DNA from 2 places in the Pseudoalteromonas mucoides genome. Region 1 is predicted to be linked to the other one. Evidence: predicted binding sites of a transcription regulator. Region 1 holds the regulator's gene; the other holds the start of a gene.
The links. The regulator NrdR, encoded in region 1, represses ribonucleotide reductase genes. The targets are predictions, from matches to a motif close to AAACACNANATNTNGTGTTT.
Positions count from the first base shown of each region.

Region 2: nrdA (class 1a ribonucleoside-diphosphate reductase subunit alpha) is a predicted target of NrdR. The motif match lies at 6,842-6,861, and genes of this name have one in related genera.

Region 1 is NZ_JBMMUC010000019.1:13,695-24,042, reverse strand. Features, by position in the region: gene glyA (serine hydroxymethyltransferase) at 585-1,841, shown strand; gene nrdR (transcriptional regulator NrdR) at 1,958-2,407, shown strand; gene ribD (bifunctional diaminohydroxyphosphoribosylaminopyrimidine deaminase/5-amino-6-(5-phosphoribosylamino)uracil reductase RibD) at 2,409-3,533, shown strand; gene AAEU30_RS18230 (riboflavin synthase) at 3,556-4,209, shown strand; gene ribBA (bifunctional 3,4-dihydroxy-2-butanone-4-phosphate synthase/GTP cyclohydrolase II) at 4,255-5,367, shown strand; gene ribH (6,7-dimethyl-8-ribityllumazine synthase) at 5,449-5,913, shown strand; gene nusB (transcription antitermination factor NusB) at 5,929-6,339, shown strand; gene thiL (thiamine-phosphate kinase) at 6,385-7,359, shown strand; gene AAEU30_RS18205 (phosphatidylglycerophosphatase A family protein) at 7,356-7,841, shown strand; gene AAEU30_RS18200 (two-component regulator propeller domain-containing protein) at 7,872-10,348, shown strand, end outside.
Region 2 is NZ_JBMMUC010000014.1:120,804-131,151, reverse strand. Features, by position in the region: gene AAEU30_RS15880 (methyl-accepting chemotaxis protein) at 1-30, opposite strand, end outside; gene AAEU30_RS15875 (alkaline phosphatase D family protein) at 396-2,759, shown strand; gene yfaE (class I ribonucleotide reductase maintenance protein YfaE) at 2,997-3,269, opposite strand; gene nrdB (class Ia ribonucleoside-diphosphate reductase subunit beta) at 3,269-4,399, opposite strand; gene nrdA (class 1a ribonucleoside-diphosphate reductase subunit alpha) at 4,467-6,752, opposite strand; gene AAEU30_RS15855 (HAD family hydrolase) at 7,131-7,814, opposite strand; gene ubiG (bifunctional 2-polyprenyl-6-hydroxyphenol methylase/3-demethylubiquinol 3-O-methyltransferase UbiG) at 7,814-8,524, opposite strand; gene gyrA (DNA topoisomerase (ATP-hydrolyzing) subunit A) at 8,713-10,348, shown strand, end outside.

The DNA.
Region 1 (10,348 bases):
TAAGCAAATGATTACTCCTGTAATAGTTACCCCTTGATGTGGCACCCAACGTATTATCAATAAACCAAATGTGAGTAATATAAAAGGTTTGAATTCATAGTAGTAATAGTGTTTTTTAACTCTGATTCGATTTACTTTATGGTCAACACGGCGCGCGTTTGAGCGTAAACGCCAGATATTAGCACCATAAAAAAACATCATAATGCCCAATAAGGTGCTAATCAAAGAGTTACCGATTAGTAAACAACCTGCACCAAAGAGAAAACTTAAATAGGGAATTGATTCATATATAGGTTTAGCGATCATAATACTTCGTACCATCATCCTTGACTGTAACTTAATTATTTATTGTACCTTAAGTAGAAGCCAAAGCAATTTATTAACATATTTAAATTATAAATGTCTGAATGTTTCGTTAATTAGTAATTTTTATGTTTCTATAAAAAAATATCATTACAAAAACACTGTGAATTAATTTCAATCCCTGTTTAAATATGTTCAAGATAAGAGCATAGGCAAATTGACGTTTTCAGCGTATAATTCAGCCTTTAAAAAATACCATACACGTTGCCCTAGGAGCCCCCATGTTAGAACGTAGCATGAATATTTCGGATTTTGATCCAGAGTTATTTGCAGCAATCAATAAAGAAACTGCACGTCAAGAAGAGCACATTGAATTAATTGCCTCTGAAAACTACTGTAGCCCACGCGTACTAGAAGCGCAGGGATCACAGCTTACAAATAAATATGCAGAAGGCTACCCGGGCAAGCGTTACTACGGTGGTTGTGAGCACGTTGACGTGGTTGAGCAATTGGCTATTGACCGTGCAAACGAATTATTTGGTTCTGATTACGCAAACGTACAACCACATGCGGGTTCACAAGCAAACGCAGCTGTTTTTTTAGCGCTTTTAGAAGCTGGCGATACAGTACTAGGTATGAGCTTAGCTCATGGTGGTCACTTAACGCATGGTTCACATGTAAGTTTCTCAGGTAAACTTTACAATGCAATCCAATACGGACTAGATGAAGCGACTGGCGAAATCGATTACGCTCAAGTTGAAGCGTTAGCACTTGAACACAAACCAAAAATGATTATCGGTGGCTTCTCAGCATACTCTGGTATCGTTGATTGGGCTAAATTCCGTGAGATCGCAGATAAAGTAGGTGCTTACTTATTTGTAGATATGGCTCACGTTGCAGGTTTAATCGCTGCAGGTGTTTACCCAAGCCCAGTTCCTCATGCTCACGTTGTAACAACAACGACGCACAAAACATTAGCAGGCCCACGTGGTGGTTTGATCATCTCTGCATGTGGTGACGAAGCTATCTACAAAAAGCTTAATAGCGCTGTGTTCCCTGGTGGCCAAGGTGGTCCTTTATGCCATATCATTGCTGCAAAAGCAGTGGCATTTAAAGAAGCACTACAACCTGAGTTTAAAGTTTACCAAACACAAGTTGTTAAAAATGCCCAAGCTATGGTTGCAGTAATGCAAGAGCGCGGCTATAAAATCGTTTCTGATAAAACAGAGAACCACTTGTTCTTACTTGATTTAATCGATAAAGACATCACTGGTAAAGATGCAGACGCTGCCCTTGGTAATGCTAACATCACCGTAAATAAAAACTCGGTACCAAACGATCCGCGTTCACCATTTGTTACTTCAGGCCTACGTATTGGTTCACCTGCAATCACTCGTCGTGGCTTTAAAGAAGCTGAGTCAAAAGAACTTGCTGGTTGGATTTGTGACGTACTAGACAACATCAACGATGAGTCAGTACAAGCGCAAGTAAAAGAGAAAGTTCAAGCTATCTGTAAAAAATTACCTGTTTACGCTTAATCTAATTAGTTTAAGTATATAAACAGTAATTTAGATAACAAGAGCGATGTTTTTTGTTATTATAAAGGCCGCCCTTAAGCGGCCTTTTTAGTTTTTTGAATCGGAAGCAGACACCTATGCATTGTCCATTTTGCACCGCAAAAGATACCAAAGTGATAGATTCACGTTTAGTTGGCGGTGGTCACCAAGTACGACGTCGTCGCGAATGTAACGAATGTCATGAGCGCTTTACGACCTTTGAAGGGGCTGAGCTGGTGATGCCAAGAGTAATTAAGCAAGATGGTAGCCGTGAGCCTTTCAATGAAGATAAACTGCTCAATGGCTTACACCGAGCACTAGAAAAACGCCCTGTTAGTACTGAGCAAGTGGATGAAGTTGTCAATATTATTAAATCACAGCTACGTGCCACCGGAGAGCGTGAAATCTCAAGTCATTTAATCGGTGAATGCATTATGGAGTCATTAAAAAAACTCGATAAAGTAGCTTATGTTCGCTTTGCTTCTGTGTATCGCTCGTTTGAAGATATACGTGAGTTTGGTGAAGAAATAGCACGTTTGGGCGATTAATATGCAATTTACAGAGCAAGATCACTCTTATATGAGCCGCGCTATTGAACTGGCAAAGCGTGGTCGCTTCACTACAACCCCGAACCCGAATGTTGGCTGTGTTTTAGTCAAAGACGGCAATGTTGTTGGTGAAGGCTTTCATCAATTAGCAGGGCAAGGCCATGCTGAAGTGAATGCTTTAGCAATGGCAGGGAGGGAGGCAAAAGGCGCTACCGCCTATGTTACCCTTGAGCCATGTAGCCACTTTGGCCGTACGCCACCGTGTGCAGAAGCTTTAAAAAACGCTGGAGTGAGTAAAGTAATCGCAGCCATGGTCGATCCTAACCCGCAAGTAGCAGGAAAGGGGTTAGCAATTTTAGCTGATGCAGGAATTGAGGTGGCATCAGGGTTACTTGAACAACAAGCGCGGCTATTAAACCGCGGTTTTTTAAAGCGTATGGAGCATAAGCTTCCATTTGTAACCTGTAAAATTGCAGCCAGCCTTGATGGTAAAACGGCATTACAAAATGGTCAAAGCAAATGGATTACCTCAACTAAAGCTCGTCACGATGTGCAATTATACCGCGCCCAAAGCTGCGCGATTTTAACTGGCGCAGATACAGTGTTGGTTGATGATGCTAAATTAAATGTACGTCAAAATGAGTTGCCACAGAACCTGCCCACAGAGCTTCCACTGCGCCAACCTATTCGAATTATTGTTGATTCACAAAATCGATTAACACCAGAGCTTGCTCTATTTAGCATTGAAAGTGACATAATAATTCTAACCACACAGCTTGATAAATCCAAGCAGTGGCCGCATTACGTAAAGCATATTGTCGTGCCAGAGAAAGAACAAAAAGTTGATTTATTAGCTGCTTTAAAGTTACTGGCACAACAACAAATTAACTCTATTTGGTTAGAAGCTGGTGCGACTCTGGCAGGCGCAATGACTGAGCAAAATTTAATAGATGAGTTTGTAGTTTATCTTGCCCCTAAATTATTAGGAAATGACGCGAAAAGTTTACTAAACTTTGCAACGCTGACTAGTATGCAAGATACTATTAACCTCGCTATTACAGATTGCACACTGGTGGGAGATGATATTCGTATCACCGCAGGTGTTAATGCAATGAAATCGTCTTAACTTATTATTGAGAGTAATCATTATGTTTACTGGTATTATTGAAGCAACTGGGGTCATTAGCGATTTGCGAAAAACCCAAGGCGATTTAGCTATTCGTATTCAAAGCAACGACTTAGATATGTCGGACGTTAAACTTGGTGACAGTATTGCCACTAATGGTGTTTGTTTGACCGTTGTTGCTAAGCACGATAATGGTTTTAGTGCTGATTTATCAAATGAAACAATCAGCCTTACTGGGTTTGCACATTATCAACAAGGGCAAAAAGTTAATCTTGAAAAAGCCATGCAGCCAGTATCTCGTTTGGGCGGCCATCTAGTTTCTGGGCATGTTGATGGTATAGCGACGATTACCAGCATCACAACGAATGCTCGTGCAACAGAGTATTGGCTTACCACAGATACCGAGTTAATGAAGTATATACCTTACAAAGGCTCGGTGTGTGTAGACGGTATTAGCTTAACTGTTAACGCAGTTGAAGGTAATAAATTTAAGCTCACTATCGTTCCGCATACAGCAGAACAAACAACGATTGCTGATTTTAAAGTGGGCACTCAAGTAAACTTAGAAGTAGATCAAATAGCCCGTTATTTAGAGCGCTTGATCAAAGGTGCAGAACAGCCAGCAGGTTCAGATATTTCAATGAGCTTATTAGCTCAAGCTGGTTTTATAAAGTAAGAATAAAAAGCCCAATACACTCCACAACTTAATTATGAGTAGATTATGAATTTACACAGCGCACAAGAAATTATTGATGACATTAAAGCCGGTAAAATGGTTATTTTAATGGATGACGAAGACAGAGAAAATGAAGGTGATTTAATTATTGCAGCTGAGCATATTAGTGCTGAAGCAATTAACTTTATGGCGACCCATGGTCGCGGTCTTATCTGTTTGACGATGACGCAAGAGCGCTGTGAGCAACTTGATTTACCCTTGATGGTAAAAAATAACGGTGCTGCATTTTCTACTAACTTCACTATGTCGATTGAAGCATCGAAAGGTGTGACAACAGGAATTTCTGCCGCTGATCGTGCGCGTACAGTACAAGCTGCCATTGCAAAAGGTGCAGTTCCATCAGATATCGTACAACCTGGGCATATTTTCCCAATAATGGCTCAGCCTGGCGGCGTCCTAACGCGTGCTGGTCATACAGAAGCTGGTTGTGATTTAGCGCGTTTAGCAGGTCTAGAGGCATCATCGGTGATTGTTGAAATTCTCAATGCAGATGGCACCATGGCGCGTCGCCCAGATTTAGAAATATTCGCTAAAGAACATAACATTAAAATTGGTACTATCGCTGATTTAATTGAATACCGTAACATCAACGAAACCACGATTGAGCAAGTTGCTAAATGCAAACTACCTACTCAACATGGTGAGTTTGACTTAGTAACGTATAAAGACACCATTGATGGTCAACTCCATTACGCTTTATTAAGTGGTGAAATTAAAGCCGATGAGCCAACGCTTGTGCGCGTTCACTTGCAAAGTACCTTTAATGATATTTTGTTATCAGATCGCAGTGCTGACCGAAGCTGGGGTTTATCAGAGGCCATGGCTTATATTGCAAAGCACCAAGGTGCATTGGTTATACTTGGTAAACAAGAATGCACAGAAGAATTAGAAGCGACAGTAAAAGCATTTGCCGCAGAAGATGTGGGTGAAAGTGTTAGTCATCGTAAATTCCAAGGTACATCGCGTACTGTTGGCGTGGGCTCACAAATATTGGCTGACTTAGGTATTAAACAAATGCGTTTGATGAGCCGACCGAAAAAGTACCATGCACTTTCTGGCTTCCACCTTGAAGTAGTTGACTATGTAGAGCCGCAATAAGCTAGGCTATTTTTTTATTTTTATGCTATGATGCGCTGCAATTTTTGCGCAATCGCTTGAACTTATTTTTAGGGTTATCGAATGAAAATTATCGAAGGTAATAAATACGCTCCGGGCAAGAAATTTGCCATTGTCATTTCACGCTTCAATGACTTTATTGGTAGCAGCCTATTAGCAGGCGCTGTTGATGAATTAAAGCGCACTGGTGGTGTATCAGAAGACGATATCACAGTGGTATATGTACCTGGTGCGGTTGAGTTACCTTTAGCAGCGAAACGCGTTGCAGCAAAAAAAGAGTATGATGCAATCATCGCCTTAGGCGTTGTGATCAGAGGTGGTACACCACACTTTGATCTCGTTGCTGGCGAATCAAATAAAGGCTTGGCGCAAGTGTCGCTTGAGTATGATATCCCGGTTGCATTTGGCGTATTAACCACAGAAAGCATTGAGCAAGCGATTGAACGCGCTGGCACCAAGATGGGCAACAAAGGTGGCGAAGCTGCTTTAGGTGCGCTTGAAATGGTTAATGTGTTAGATAAAATTTAAGTTTAAGGAATTTTTGTGAAACCAGCAGCAAGACGTAAAGCACGTATCTTAGCACTTCAAGCCGTTTATTCTTGGCAACTAAGTGGCAATGCAATTGCCGATATCGAACAACAAATGTTGATCGAAAACGACGTGACTAAAATCGACGTTGAATATTTTAAAGATCTCGCTCGTGGCGTTGCTGTAAATAAAACGCAACTAGACGAAGCTGTCTCTCCACATCTTACTCGTCCATTTGATGAGTTAGATATGGTTGAAAAGGCGATCTTACGTCTGAGCGCTTATGAGCTAAAATTCCGCGAAGATGTACCATACAAAGTAGCAATCAATGAAGGTATTGAGCTTGCTAAAATCTTTGGCGCAGAAGACAGCCATAAGTTTGTCAATGGTGTATTAGATAAAGCAGTTAAGCAATTACGTAAGTAATCTTACTGCTAAAAGGAGAGCCGGCATAGGCCGGCTTTTTTGTGTATGAAGGAATTTGAATTAATTAACCGCTACTTTAAAGGTCGTGGCATTACACGTCGTGATGTAAACCTTGGAATTGGCGATGACTGCGCTTTAGTAACTGTACCTGAGAACTGCCAGCTGGCAGTAACCACTGATACCTTAGTGAGTGGCGTACACTTTTTTGATGATATCTCTCCTCGCGCTTTAGGGCATCGCGTTTTAGCGGTTAACTTAAGTGATTTAGCTGCAATGGGCGCAGAGCCTACTTGGGTATCTGTTGCACTAACATTACCTAATATTGATGTTGAATGGCTCGAAGAGTTCACCGAAGGCATGCATGAAATTGCCGAATATTTTAATGTACAAATAATTGGTGGTGATACTACTCAAGGTCCACTATCAATTACTATATGTGCAAAAGGCACCATTCCACAAGGTACTGCATTAAGACGCAGTGGCGCAAAGGTCGGTGATTGGATTTATGTTACCGGTCCCTTGGGGGATGCGGGGCTAGCCATTGAGGCGCGTAAGCAAGGCTTCGATGTTGCACCAGAGCACCTTCGTTATATTAATCAACGCTTTGACTACCCTACGCCACGAGTGGCTGCAGGGCAAGTGCTAAGAGGAGCGGCTTCAGCTGCTATTGATATCTCAGATGGCTTAATGGCTGATCTAGGCCATATCTTAGCAATGTCTCAAGTAAGCGCGCATATCAACGTGGATAAAGTGCCGACCTCAGATGCAATGCGTGATACGCTAAATAAAACACAGCAACTGCCTTTTATCTTAAATTATGGCGATGATTATGAACTTTTGTTCACGGTCCCAGATGATAATAAAAGTATGTTGGAATTAAAACTGCGCCAATATGGAGTTGAAGCAAGCTGTATTGGCCAAATAAAAAGTGGTGAAGGGCAGATCGAGTTGATGCTTGATGGTGAAAAGCTTGAATATCAAGAAACAGGCTTTGAACACTTCTCCAAGGAGCCGGTTTGAGTAACCCTTCAAAGTTTAATTTAAAGCGCCCACACCAATTTTTTGGTTTGGGTTTTGGTTTAGGGCTCGCACCTAAAGCACCCGGTACATTTGGTACCTTTGCAGCATTGCCGTTTATTTTTATCACTATGCACTATCCACTGTGGCTACAAATAGTTTTTGCTGTTGTTATTAGTGTATTTGGTGTTTGGGCATGTGGTAAAACAGCTGACGATTTGGGAGTGCATGATCACCCTGCGATCGTTTGGGACGAAGTCGCCGGTTTTTATATTACTATGTTAGGTGCGGCACTGAGTTGGCAATCCTTACTTGTTGGTTTTTTATTGTTCCGCTTTTTTGATATTGCCAAGCCAGGCCCTATTCGCATCCTAGATAAACGAATGCATGGTGGTGTTGGTATAATGGCCGATGATGTTTTAGCGGGGATATTTTCATTAATTTGCGTGCAAGCACTTTTAAAAATAGGCTACTTACCCCTTTAACCCTAGTTTTTGCAACGAGGTATTGACGTTATGATGCGATTTTTTTTGGTTGTTATATTACTGCTTTGCAGTATGCCAAGCAGTGCGTCAATTACCGACTATGTAGTAAAGCAATGGAATATTCAAAACGGCTTACCTTCGCAGTCCTTAAAAAGTGTTGTGCAAGATGAGCAAGGTTATATGTGGCTGGGTACGCAGTTCGGCTTGAGTCGATTTGATGGGAATACCTTTACTAATTACAATACGTTAAACAGTCCTTTCTTACCTAGTAATGGAATCAATAAGCTACTCATTGATAGTGATGGTAATTTATGGGTCGGTACTAAAAATGGCGTTGTAGTATTAGATCCGCAAACAATGGCTGCGCAAGAGTTTACTGTTAAAGGACCCGTTCGTGATGTGCTAGAAGACTCTCGCGGTGGGATTTGGATTGCGGCAAATGGTTTGTACTTTGTTCCCCGTAATCAAGTCAACCTAAGCAGCAATAACAATCAGCTCAAAGCTAGTGTTAATGCGATTGCGGTTAAACAAATAGCGGGCTCTGTCAGCCAATTAGCCTTATCACCCGAAGGCATCTGGCTCGTTAATGAGCGCCAACTGCTTCGTTTAACTAACTCTTCATCTGACTTTGCAAAACTGCGTTTAGAGCTCACCGCTAAAGTGTCATTACCTGAGCGTGTAGCGCAAACCATTATCCATGATTTAGCTTGGCTTGAGGGAAACCTCTATTTGGCGTCAGAGCTTGGCGCTTATTTCCTTGATTTAGATGATGAGCTAAGACCGTTTCCTTTACCGAATGCTAATAGCACTGCTGTATACAAATTCATGAGTGACTCAGATGGCGCATTGTGGATTTCGACTTATGGCAGGCTATTGTTTAGAGATAATTCAGGTGAGTGGCAGTGGGTAGAGCCGAGTCAGTTAGATCAAAGTATCTGGTTTGCAGATTTATATAGAGATAGTGACAACAATATTTGGCTTGCTAGTTTTAGTGAGGGGCTTTGGCTTGCTCACGAAGGTCGTATAGAGCGTCACTCTGCAATTTCCCAAATGACAGAAGCGGTTATGGCTATTACTCAAGCGCCAGATGGACAGCTATGGGTTGCTAACCGCAGCGGTGTAGGTTACTTCGATTTAGATAAAAACTTCATAAATAAAATCCCAAGTAATCAATATGGTAGAGCTGCCGTACATGATTTACATTTTGATGGTGGCCGCTTATATATAGCCACTGGGAGAGGGGTGTTCTTTTATGAAAACAATAGTTTATTTGCAGTCCCAGGCCGCGCTTTAAGAGATAATCCGGTGTTTGCTATTAGCGATTCAAGCAAAGGAGGGCTGTGGGTCGGTACGGGTCGCGGCATGTATCGGTTAAGTTATGGTGGCATAACGCCATTCGCCTATAATGCTTTTTTAGATAGTAAATTTATTACTTATGTTCTTGATAAAGCAAATTTTGGTTTGATAGGAACGAGTAAAGGCGCTTATTACTTTACTGATCGAGGGATTGAAAAAATAGGCGACCAAACATCATTAGATAGTGCCTATGTTACTAGTATTTTGCATATTGATGGTGTGGGTATTTTGATAGGTTCTTTAAACGATGGCTTATTTTATCGTAGTACAACAGGACATTGGCGTCAGCTTGATGCTACCGATGGCTTACCTTATGGATCTATTTTTAGTTTACGTTATGATGAAAAGTTAAAACGCATTTGGGTAAGCACCATGAAAGGGGTTTATCGCATGCCAGTAGAGCAGTTTAGTGCTGATATTGAAAGTTTGAAAGTCGAGCAAGTGATTTCATCATTTGATCGTCAGTTAGATGGTAAAGCAAGTCAATGTTGTACAGGTTTAGGTCATGATGCTGTGGCTGAGCAAAGTAATTCTATGTGGTACCCAAGTCTGCAAGGTGTAGTTGAAATTCCAAAAGATATTGAACTTTTTGGCATTAAACCGTTGCAGCCTAAAGTAGAGAGCATGACGACTAATTTACGTAAATTGGCAACGGCTGCATTAGGGCGTAACCCTACCCTAGATACCGATGAACGTGATGTTACATTAAAATATACCGCCATTGATTATTATGCTCCAACGAGTATTGAGTTCCGTTATCGTCTTAGTGGCTTGGACAGTGATTGGCGCTATGCAAATACCCGTAGAGAAGCTATTTATACTAACTTACCTCCTGGCGCATTTTTATTTCAACTTGAAGCAAAACGCCAAGGGGAAGGGTGGCAAAAAGCTCAGCGAACAGAGTACTCTTTTGTTGTTCCTCGACGTTTTGATGAAACAGTTTATTTTAGACTATTGATAACGAGCACCTTTGTCTTGTTATTTTATTTAGTGTTTTGGGTGTTTAAAAAACAAGAGCGTCGTAAACAGGCTGTACTTGAAAGTTTAGTGACAGAGCGTACAGGTGAACTACGTCAAGCAAATGATAAGTTAAACCAGGTTAACTCACAGCTTAAGCTTGTAAGTCACTCAGATGAGCTTACAGGTCTTAG
Region 2 (10,348 bases), on a different contig from region 1:
CTTTATTTTATAGTTAGTTAGAAATGACATAATGAATTTAATCCAATGTTAATTGTTAACAATTTATCAGATTATATTTTTTTGCAATTAAATAGCAACCATTAATTAACGTAATAATAGGCCAAAGCATAAAGCTGGGTGCTAAATGTGATTAGTTAATTGTTTTATCGTGTCACTTTGATAAATGGCAAACTCTTTAAATATAAGGGATTAAAATAATGTAGAACCGTGTATTAGTGCGGATGAAGTAGGGGTCTATAAAACATGTAACCTCAGATTTGAATGAAGTTTTTATAATTTCTTAACGTTTTTATGAAAACAAATGCTGATATTTATCTAGAAAACATATATTGTTTGTCTACTGTTAACAATGTTCAATAAGTGAGATGAAAATTATGAATAAAAATATATCTCGTCGTTCAGTCCTCAAAATGCTAGCCGCAGGAGTTGTTGCTACAGGAGTTTCTGGTTGTAAGAGTCATATAGGTACTACTGCATCAGTTATAACTAGCGGAACTCAGTCGCACCATGATAATTGGCATAAAACCTACAACAGAGTTTGGCTAGGTAAACAATACTGGGCTAATCCGATGGAAGATTGGCGTGTAAATAACGGTGCCGCTGAGTGCATTACTAGAGGAGGTAATCGCAGTGTTCATTCTTTAACACATCAAATAACGAATATTGCTAAACCTTTTTCGATGTCAGTGAATGTTACTCGTTTAGAGCAAAACAGTAATGATGGTGGTGCTGGTATTCGTCTTGGCGCTAAAAGTGAACTTAATGAATATCGAAGTAACTGTTTTGTACAACAAGGTTATGATCTTGGTATTAAAAGCAACAATTTGGTGTTAGGGAATAATACAGTACCTTTAATTACTTCGGTAGCAGATCAAGGTATTACTTTAACACTGACTGGGACTCCGCAATCAGGTGCTATGGCTTTAGAGTTAACTGCGAGTTTAACGTCGTCTGGTAAAGTGATAGGTACTCTTACTCATTTGGCTGCAGCCTCAGAGTTATTAGGTAATGTGGCTTTGGTTAGTAATTTCTCGATTCCATCCGTTACATATGAAAATGCACCTGACGACAAATTAGGCGCACGTTATAAATTTAGTAATTGGACTATGCAAGGTGAAGCTTTTTCAGTAAAAGATGAACAGGCGTTTGGTCCAATACTTTGGACCATGTATTCATTAAGCGATACATTGAGTGATGAACGTTTTGTGATGAAATTGAGTGCATACACAGGGCCAATAGGTGAACAAGATAATCAGCAATTAGAACTGCAAGTACAACGTGATAATCAGTGGGTCGCTATCGATTCGCAAGTCATAGACCATGATGGCTGGTTGGCGACTTTTCGTATAGCCAATTGGGATGAAACACGCGATACGCCTTTTCGTGTTATATATCGTGAAAAACACACTGATGGTACACAAACCCCAGATATATATTCAGGGGTTATAAAAGCTAACCCAGCGAGTGAAAAATTACGAATGGCCGCGCTCACGTGTCAAAATGACTATGGCTTTCCGTACCAGCCAGTTGCTCAAAATGTCGAAAAACTAAACCCTGATTTGGTGTTCTTTTCTGGTGACCAAATTTATGAAAGCCATGGCGGGTTTGGTGTAATTCGTACTCCAGATAATTTAGCGATTTTAAATTATTTACGAAAATTCTATCAGTTTGGTTGGGCTTTCAAAGAGGTAATGCGTAATCAGCCGACAATTTGTTTACCCGATGATCATGATGTACTCCAAGGTAATTTGTGGGGTGAAGGTGGTGCTAGGATGGAAAACATTTCGAAAGACCCTACAGCGAGTGTTTTAGGCGGCTACATTGATTCTGCACGCGTCGTTAATATGGTACACAGAACGACTCTAAACCATCACCCAGATCCTCATGATCCAACACCAACCAATGGTATTAGCTCGTACTACGGGACGATGTTATACGGCGGTGTTGGTTTTGCCATACTTGCCGATAGGCAGTGGAAAAGTGGTCCAGAACGTATTAATGTTGCGGTTGGAGAAACAGGACAAGACGAAGATCCGCTTTATTATAATCCAATATTTAATCCCCCTGGCTTAGACCTGTTGGGAAACCGCCAAGAGAACTTTCTTGTGAAATGGGGTAATGACTGGCGTGGACATAAATTAAAAGCGGTTTTAAGCCAAACTGTATTTGCAGCTATTTCTACTCATCAGCCCTTACCTGATCGCTTTTTAAAATACGATTTCGATTCAAGTGGTTGGCCTGCCTCTGCGCGTAACCGTGCAATTGATGCAATGCGTGACTCTATGGCGTTACATATTTGTGGTGATACCCATTTAGGTTCTTTATCGCAATATGGCGTAAATCAGCAAAGAGATAGCAATTGGGCTTTTTGTACGCCAGCTATTTCTGCCGGTTGGCCAAGGTGGTGGAAGCCTGACTCTATGAAGATGCCTTATCAAAATCGCCCTGCACATGGGCTTGCTGAAACAGGCGAGTACAATGATACCTTTGGTAATAAAATTTATGTCTATGCGGTTGGTAATCCAGAGGTTGGAAAATCAAATAATCGCTATGTGAAAGCACATGAGAAAGGGAGTGGTTTTGGTTTTATTACCTTTGACTCTAGAAACCTCACCTACACAATGGAAGCATATCGCTTTTTAATTGATGTAGCTGATAGTAAGGCAAGTAACCAGTTCCCAGGTTGGCCTGTTACAATTCATCAGCAAGAAAACAAAGGCCTAAATTTATTAAGCTAAAATTAAATTGAAGCGTAAGTATTGTAGGTTTTTATAACTTGCAATAGGTAATATCTAAAGGGTTTATAATAGCGCTTAGGTCTTAATTGTAAGATGAATTAATGGTTTATTTGGGGGGAAATATAGAGGATTAATTCAAGGGGTGTTAGTAAATTGGCAATGCCCCTTGTAATTAACTTCAAATAGACTGCCAGGTTTATCTTATCTAATGGGTGTATTTGTCTGCTAGTGAGTGCTTTATTCTAAAGTGATAGCGATATCGCCGTCGGGTTTACAACAACAAAGCAATACTTCACCTTCACGGACAAACGCGAGGGGTTCTTGGTTATATATGATGCTGCCTTTAGTTAATTTCACTCTACAGGCTCCACAATATCCTTCACGACATTGATATGAAACCGTTAGTTTATTGTGTTCGAGGCAATCTAAAAGAGAAGGGCAGCCAGAGTCAAAGCTTACATTCTGGCTGCTATCTGTAAGGTCAACCCTTACAGTTGTACTGTCAGTCATTACAGATCAAAATCACCAAAGTCAGACGCATCAACTTGCGAATCTATTTGACCAACAAGGTAAGAGCTGATCTCGGCTTCTTGTGGTGCTACTTGAACGTTATCAGAAACCAACCAAGAGTTTATCCATGGAATTGGGTTACTGTTATTAGCAAACTGTGTAGGCAGACCTACAGCACTCATCCGTGCATTAGTGATGTATTCAACATATTGGCAAAGAATATCTTTGTTAAGACCAATCATTGAGCCATCTTTGAACAGGTACTCAGCCCATTCTTTTTCTTGCTCAGCGGCATCAACAAACATTTTAATTGCTTCGTCACGGCATTGTGCTGCGACGATAGCCATTTCAGGGTCGTCTTTACCATCTTGCATAATATTTAAAATATGCTGAGTGCCAGATAAGTGCAATGCTTCATCACGCGCTATGAGCTTGATGATTTTGGCATTACCTTCCATTAATTCACGCTCTGCAAAGGCAAATGAACAAGCAAAACTAACGTAAAAACGAATCGCTTCTAAAATATTAACTGACATCATGGCAAGGTATAGCAACTTCTTCAGCTCAAATAAGCTAATGTGTACTGTTTCACCATTTAACTCGTGCTTACCTTCACCGTAAAGGTTGTAGATAGCTACTTTATTGATCAGTTCGTCATAATATTTAGTCACTGCATCAGCGCGCTCACTGATTTTATCGTTACTTACAATATCATCAAAAATGAGCTCAGGTGATTGCGTCACGTTACGAATAATATGTGTGTATGAACGGCTATGAATTGTTTCGCTGAATGCCCATGTCTCAATCCAGGTTTCAAGCTCTGGAATAGATACAATGGGTAGTAAGGCAACATTTGGAGAGCGCCCTTGAACACTATCAAGTAACGTTTGGTATTTTAAGTTACTTAAGAATATATGTTTTTCGTGCTCTGGCAGCGCTTGAAAGTCTAACCGATCTTTACTTACATCTACTTCTTCAGGACGCCAGAAGAATGATAACTGTTTCTCGATTAATTTTTCAAAGATAGGATATTTTTGTTGGTCATAACGAGATACGTTAACTGTTTGGCCGAAAAACATCGGTTCTTGTAATTGGTTATTATGGTTTCGGCTAAAAGTAGTATAAGACATAGGTTCACTCAAAAAACTAACAGGGCAAAGCGGGCATAAAGCCCGCTGTGATTTTATTTAAAAATTTTTATATTTTACACGCACCGCCTGCGCAATCATCATCTTCTACTTGCGGGGCAAGCTCATCTTGTGAATCTGATGCACCGTCACGGGTGTTGTGGTAATACAAGGTTTTTACGCCAAGCTTATAAGCAGCAAGTAAGTCTTGCAGTAATACCTTCATAGGTACTTTACCACCTTCAAACTTATTTGGATCATAATTTGTATTTGCAGAAATAGTTTGATCAACAAACTTTTGCATAATACCTACAAGTTGCAAGTACCCTTGGTTTGAAGGAATATCCCACAATAACTCATAGTTTTCTTTTAAGCGGTCATACTCAGGTACAACTTGTTTTAAAATACCATCTTTACTTGCTTTAACGCTGATATGACCACGTGGTGGCTCAATACCATTTGTTGCGTTTGAGATTTGTGAAGATGTTTCTGACGGCATCAAGGCTGAAAGCGTTGAATTTCGCATACCGTGCTCTTTAATGCTCGCACGTAATGCATCCCAATCTAAATGCAGTGGCTCGTCACATATTTTATCCAAGTCTTTTTTATACGTATCAGTTGGCATTATACCTTGTGAGTAAGTTGTTTCATTAAACTTAGGACATGCACCACGCTCTTTTGCAAGCTCGTTTGATGCTTTCATAAGGTAATATTGAATTGCTTCAAATGTTTTGTGGGTAAGTGCATTGGCACTGCCATCTGAGTAACGCTTACCATTTTTAGCTAAGTAGTATGCGTAGTTGATAACACCTATACCCAGAGTACGACGACCCATAGTCGCATTTTTAGCTGCAGGCACTGGGTAGTCTTGGAAATCAAGTAAGTTGTCTAGTGCACGTACCGCAAGCTCTGCAAGCTCTTCTAATTCGTCAAGTGATTCAATTGCGCCTAAGTTAAAAGCAGAAAGCGTACATAAGGCAATCTCACCTTCTTCATCATTTACATTGCTCAGTGGTTTAGTTGGTAATGCAATTTCTAAACATAAGTTAGATTGACGAATCGGTGCAACCTTCGAAATAAATGGGCTGTGCGTATTACAGTGATCAACGTTTTGTAAATAAATACGGCCAGTGCTGGCACGCTCTTGGGCAAACATTGAAAACAGCTCAATTGCTTTTATACGCTTTTTACGAATTGACTCATCTTGCTCATACTGAACATATAAACGATCGAATTCATCTTGATCTTCGAAGAATGCATCGTAAAGACCAGGTACATCAGATGGGCTGAACAAGGTAATATAATCATCTTTGATCAGACGTGCATACATTAGTTTATTAAATTGTACGCCGTAGTCTAAGTGACGAACACGGTTATCATCAACACCACGGTTATTTTTAAGTACGAGTAGGTTTTCTACTTCTAAATGCCATAATGGGTAGAATAATGTTGCTGCACCACCACGGACACCACCTTGTGAACAACTTTTAACAGCTGTTTGAAAGTGCTTATAAAATGGAATACAGCCTGTATGGTATGCTTCACCATTGCGAATAGGGCTACCTAAAGCACGAATTCGACCAGCATTAATACCAATACCTGCGCGTTGCGATACATATTTTACAATGGCAGAAGAAGTCGCATTGATAGAATCAAGGCTGTCACCACATTCAATTAAAACACATGAACTAAATTGACGTGTTGGTGTACGTACCCCCGCCATAATTGGCGTTGGTAATGAAATTTTAAACATTGATACCGCATCATAAAAACGCTTGATGTAATCTAAACGCGTTTCTTTTGGGTAATCCGAGAACAAACTTGCAGCAACAAGAATATATAAAAACTGTGCACTTTCGTAAATTTCACCCGTCACACGGTTTTGTACTAAATACTTACCTTCTAGCTGCTTTACAGCTGCGTAGCTGAAGTTTAAATCTCGGCTATGATCAAGGTAGTTATCTAGCTCGTCAATTTCTTGCTCTGTGTAATCAACCAGTAGATGTGCATCATAACGCTTGTCTTCTACTAACTTAGTAATGTGATCATATAAACGTGGTGGCTCAAATTGGCCATACGCTTTTTTACGTAGATGGAATACAGCTAAACGAGCCGCTAAATATTGATAATCAGGGCTGTCTTTAGAGATTTGATCCGCAGCCGCTTTGATAATTGTTTCATGGATGTCTTCAGTGCGAATACCATCATAAAACTGGATATGCGACTTTAACTCTACTTGAGAAACAGAGACGTTATTTAAACCTTCGGCGGCCCACTCAATAACGCGATGAATTTTATCAAGATCAAGTGACTCTTTACGGCCGTCACGTTTGCTTACAGATAGCTGTTGGTTCATAGTTTTGCCTGTATTCCTTGGGAAATATAGTCTTAGAAAATTATTATTCTAGTTATAAAGTTAAAAGCGAATTTAATTGAATAACATTTAGCCACAATATCTGGTGCTCTTCAAATTCTAGATCACAAGATAGTGTGGTCTGCGATCATTTGCAAGGGACAGAAATGAGCCCCTTTGTGGATAAGTTTGGGATAACATGCTTGTGTTAGTAGCCATTAACCTTTGACCTTTTGATTAAGGTGAAATTTATAAAAAGCAACTCAAGATCTATTAAATTTAGTCATTTTAAAAATAAATTTTGGCTGCTTTTTTTATCAACACAGTTTGAGCTAATTTTAGACTAATCACAACATATAGTGTTTTTAAATTGTTAATGCACTATATATGGTTAAATCCATCAATTGGGCTTTGCCAGTTAAAATCTGCATTCCAACTTAATGCCTCTGCTTCACTTGGCACATAACCCCACAGTGCGGTCGCGCTGTGCATATTGGCGGCTTTTGCAGCTTCTATATCACGTTGTGCATCGCCGATATATAAACAGCGGGTAGGCTCGACACCTAAAAGCTCGGCAGTATGCAATAAAGGCAAAGGGGAGGGCTTTGCAATATTAAGGGTATCACCACTGACTAAAGCGTGAGTATCTTTGAGCTCAGGTATTTGGGCAACTAATGGCTGAGTAAGAAACTCTGGCTTATTTGTCATGATCCCCCATTTGATGTTTTGTTGGTCAAGGGCTAATAACAATTGCGCGACGCCGGTGAAGCACTGACTATGAGCTGCGATATTAGCACTGTAGGCATCAAGTAACTGCTGACGAAGCTCATTTTGGTCTTGCCGTGATTGCCATAACTGACCAAAACCGGCTTCTAAAAGTGCTACTGCACCATTGGAGGCGGCAGGGCGGTATATGTCTGCAGTGACTAAGGGCATTAAATGTGCTTTGAGAACACTATTAAGCGCAGCACCTAAATCATCCGCTGTATCAAGTAGGGTACCGTCTAAATCGAAAATAAACGCATCATATTCAATTGTTTGCTCTGTTTTATTGAAACTTACCATTAGGCAAGCTTCTCAAAGTGTAGAATATAATTAACGCTTACATCACTATTTAGTGTGTATTGCTTTGATAGTGGGTTGTAATTTAAACCCGTACTAGCGCGCACTTTCAAGCCAGCTTGTTCGGCCCAAGTAATTAATTGTGCGGGTTTGATAAACTTTTTGTGATCGTGAGTACCTTCAGGCACCATTTTTAAAAGCTTTTCTGCACCGACAATAGCGAATAAATACGCTTTAGGGGTTTTATTCAAAGTTGAAAAAAATACGTCAGCCCCCGGTTTTGCCAGTGCTGCCACAGCATGGATAATTGAGGCTGGATCAGGGACGTGTTCAAGCATTTCCATACACGTAATTAGATCAAAACGTTCAGGGTGTTGTTGTGCGTATTGCTCTGCAGGTACTTTAATGTAATCAACATTCACTCCGGTTTCTAAACTATGCAACTTTGCCACGGTTAACGGCTCTTGCCCCATATCAATACCGGTCGCTTTAGCGCCCATACGGGCCATACTTTCTGTTAAAATTCCGCCACCACAGCCAACATCAAGTACTTCTTTATCAAATAAACCGTGAGCTTTGTCTGCTATAAAGTCTAATCGTAATGGGTTAATCTCATGAAGGGGTTTAAATTCGCCTTCGCGGTCCCACCACCTTTCGGCAATGGCTTCAAACTTTGCAATTTCTGCACTATCTACATTTTGATGTTCGGTCATAAAATACTTCCTCGTCAATCTGAGGCCATTATATAGGGCTAAATTAATAAATCGCAAAGATTTAGCGCCTGTAAATCTAAATTAATTGTGGTAGCATGGTCTATTAGAATACGTTTAATAACAACAAATACTCTATAACGCCTTTAAAACGGCACTTGTGAGTTAATACTGAAGGAATGTGATATCAAATGACTGATCTCGCCAATGAAATTCTGCCAGTCAATATTGAAGACGAGTTAAAAACGTCCTACCTAGATTACGCGATGAGCGTAATTGTTGGGCGTGCATTACCTGACGTGCGTGATGGTTTAAAACCAGTTCACCGCCGCGTTTTGTTTGCAATGAACGAGCTTAGTAATGATTGGAATAAACCATATAAAAAATCGGCACGTGTTGTCGGTGACGTAATTGGTAAATACCATCCCCATGGCGACAGTGCGGTTTATGACACCATAGTCCGTATGGCCCAGCCATTCTCTTTACGTTATATGTTAGTAGACGGCCAAGGTAACTTTGGTTCTGTTGATGGTGACTCTGCGGCAGCAATGCGTTATACCGAAGTACGTATGGCAAAAATGTCGCATGAATTATTAGCCGATCTTGAAAAAGAGACCGTAGACTTTGTACCTAACTATGATGGTACTGAGCAAATCCCTGATGTGTTACCAACGAAAGTTCCTAACCTATTAGTGAATGGTTCATCCGGTATTGCGGTTGGTATGGCAACAAATATACCACCACACAACTTATCTGAGGTTATTAATGGCTGTTTGGCTTTAATTCAAAACCCAGATTTAACTATTCATGAGTTAATTGAATATATTCCTGGTCCTGATTTCCCAACTGCGGCAATCATTAACGGTAAAAAAGGCATTGAACAAGCTTATTTAACCGGCCGTGGTAAAGTGTATATCCGTGCTCGTGCTGAAATTGAAGTGGACGAAAAATCAGGTCGTGAGACCATCATCGTTCATGAGATTCCTTATCAAGTAAACAAGGCGCGTTTGATTGAAAAAATCGCTGAGCTTGTAAAAGATAAGAAAATCGAAGGCATTAGTGCATTACGTGATGAATCTGATAAAGACGGTATGCGTATCGTTATCGAGATCAAACGTGGCGATGTAGGCGAAGTTATTCTTAATAACCTGTATGCACAAACACAGCTTCAAACAGTGTTTGGTATGAACATGGTTGCTTTGATCAATAACCAACCTAAATGCTTTAACTTAAAAGAAATGCTTGAAGCGTTTATCATTCACCGCCGTGAAGTGGTTACGCGTCGTACCGTGTTTGACTTACGTAAAGCCCGTGACCGTGCTCACACCCTTGAAGGTTTAGCTATTGCGCTTGCGAATATCGACCCAATTATCGAATTAATTCGTAAATCACCGACACCAGCAGAAGCGAAAGCCGCATTAACAGCACGCCCTTGGGAATTAGGTAACGTTAAGTCGATGCTTGAAAAAGCAGGTGAAGCAAACGTTGCACGCCCTGATTGGTTAGCAGATGACTTAGGTATCCGTGACGGTCAATATTATATTTCTGAGCAACAAGCTCAAGCAATTCTAGATCTACGCTTACACAAGCTAACAGGTCTTGAACATGAAAAAATCTTAAACGAATACCAAACGTTGTTAGATTTAATTGCTGAGTTATTACATATCTTGGCATCACCAGAGCGTTTAATGGAAGTTATTCGTGATGAGTTGGTTGAAATTAAAGACCAATACGGTGATGAGCGTCGTACAGAAATTAACGCGGCAGCACACGATATTAGTCTTGAAGACTTGATCAATGAAGAAGATGTAGTTGTTACCCTGTCTC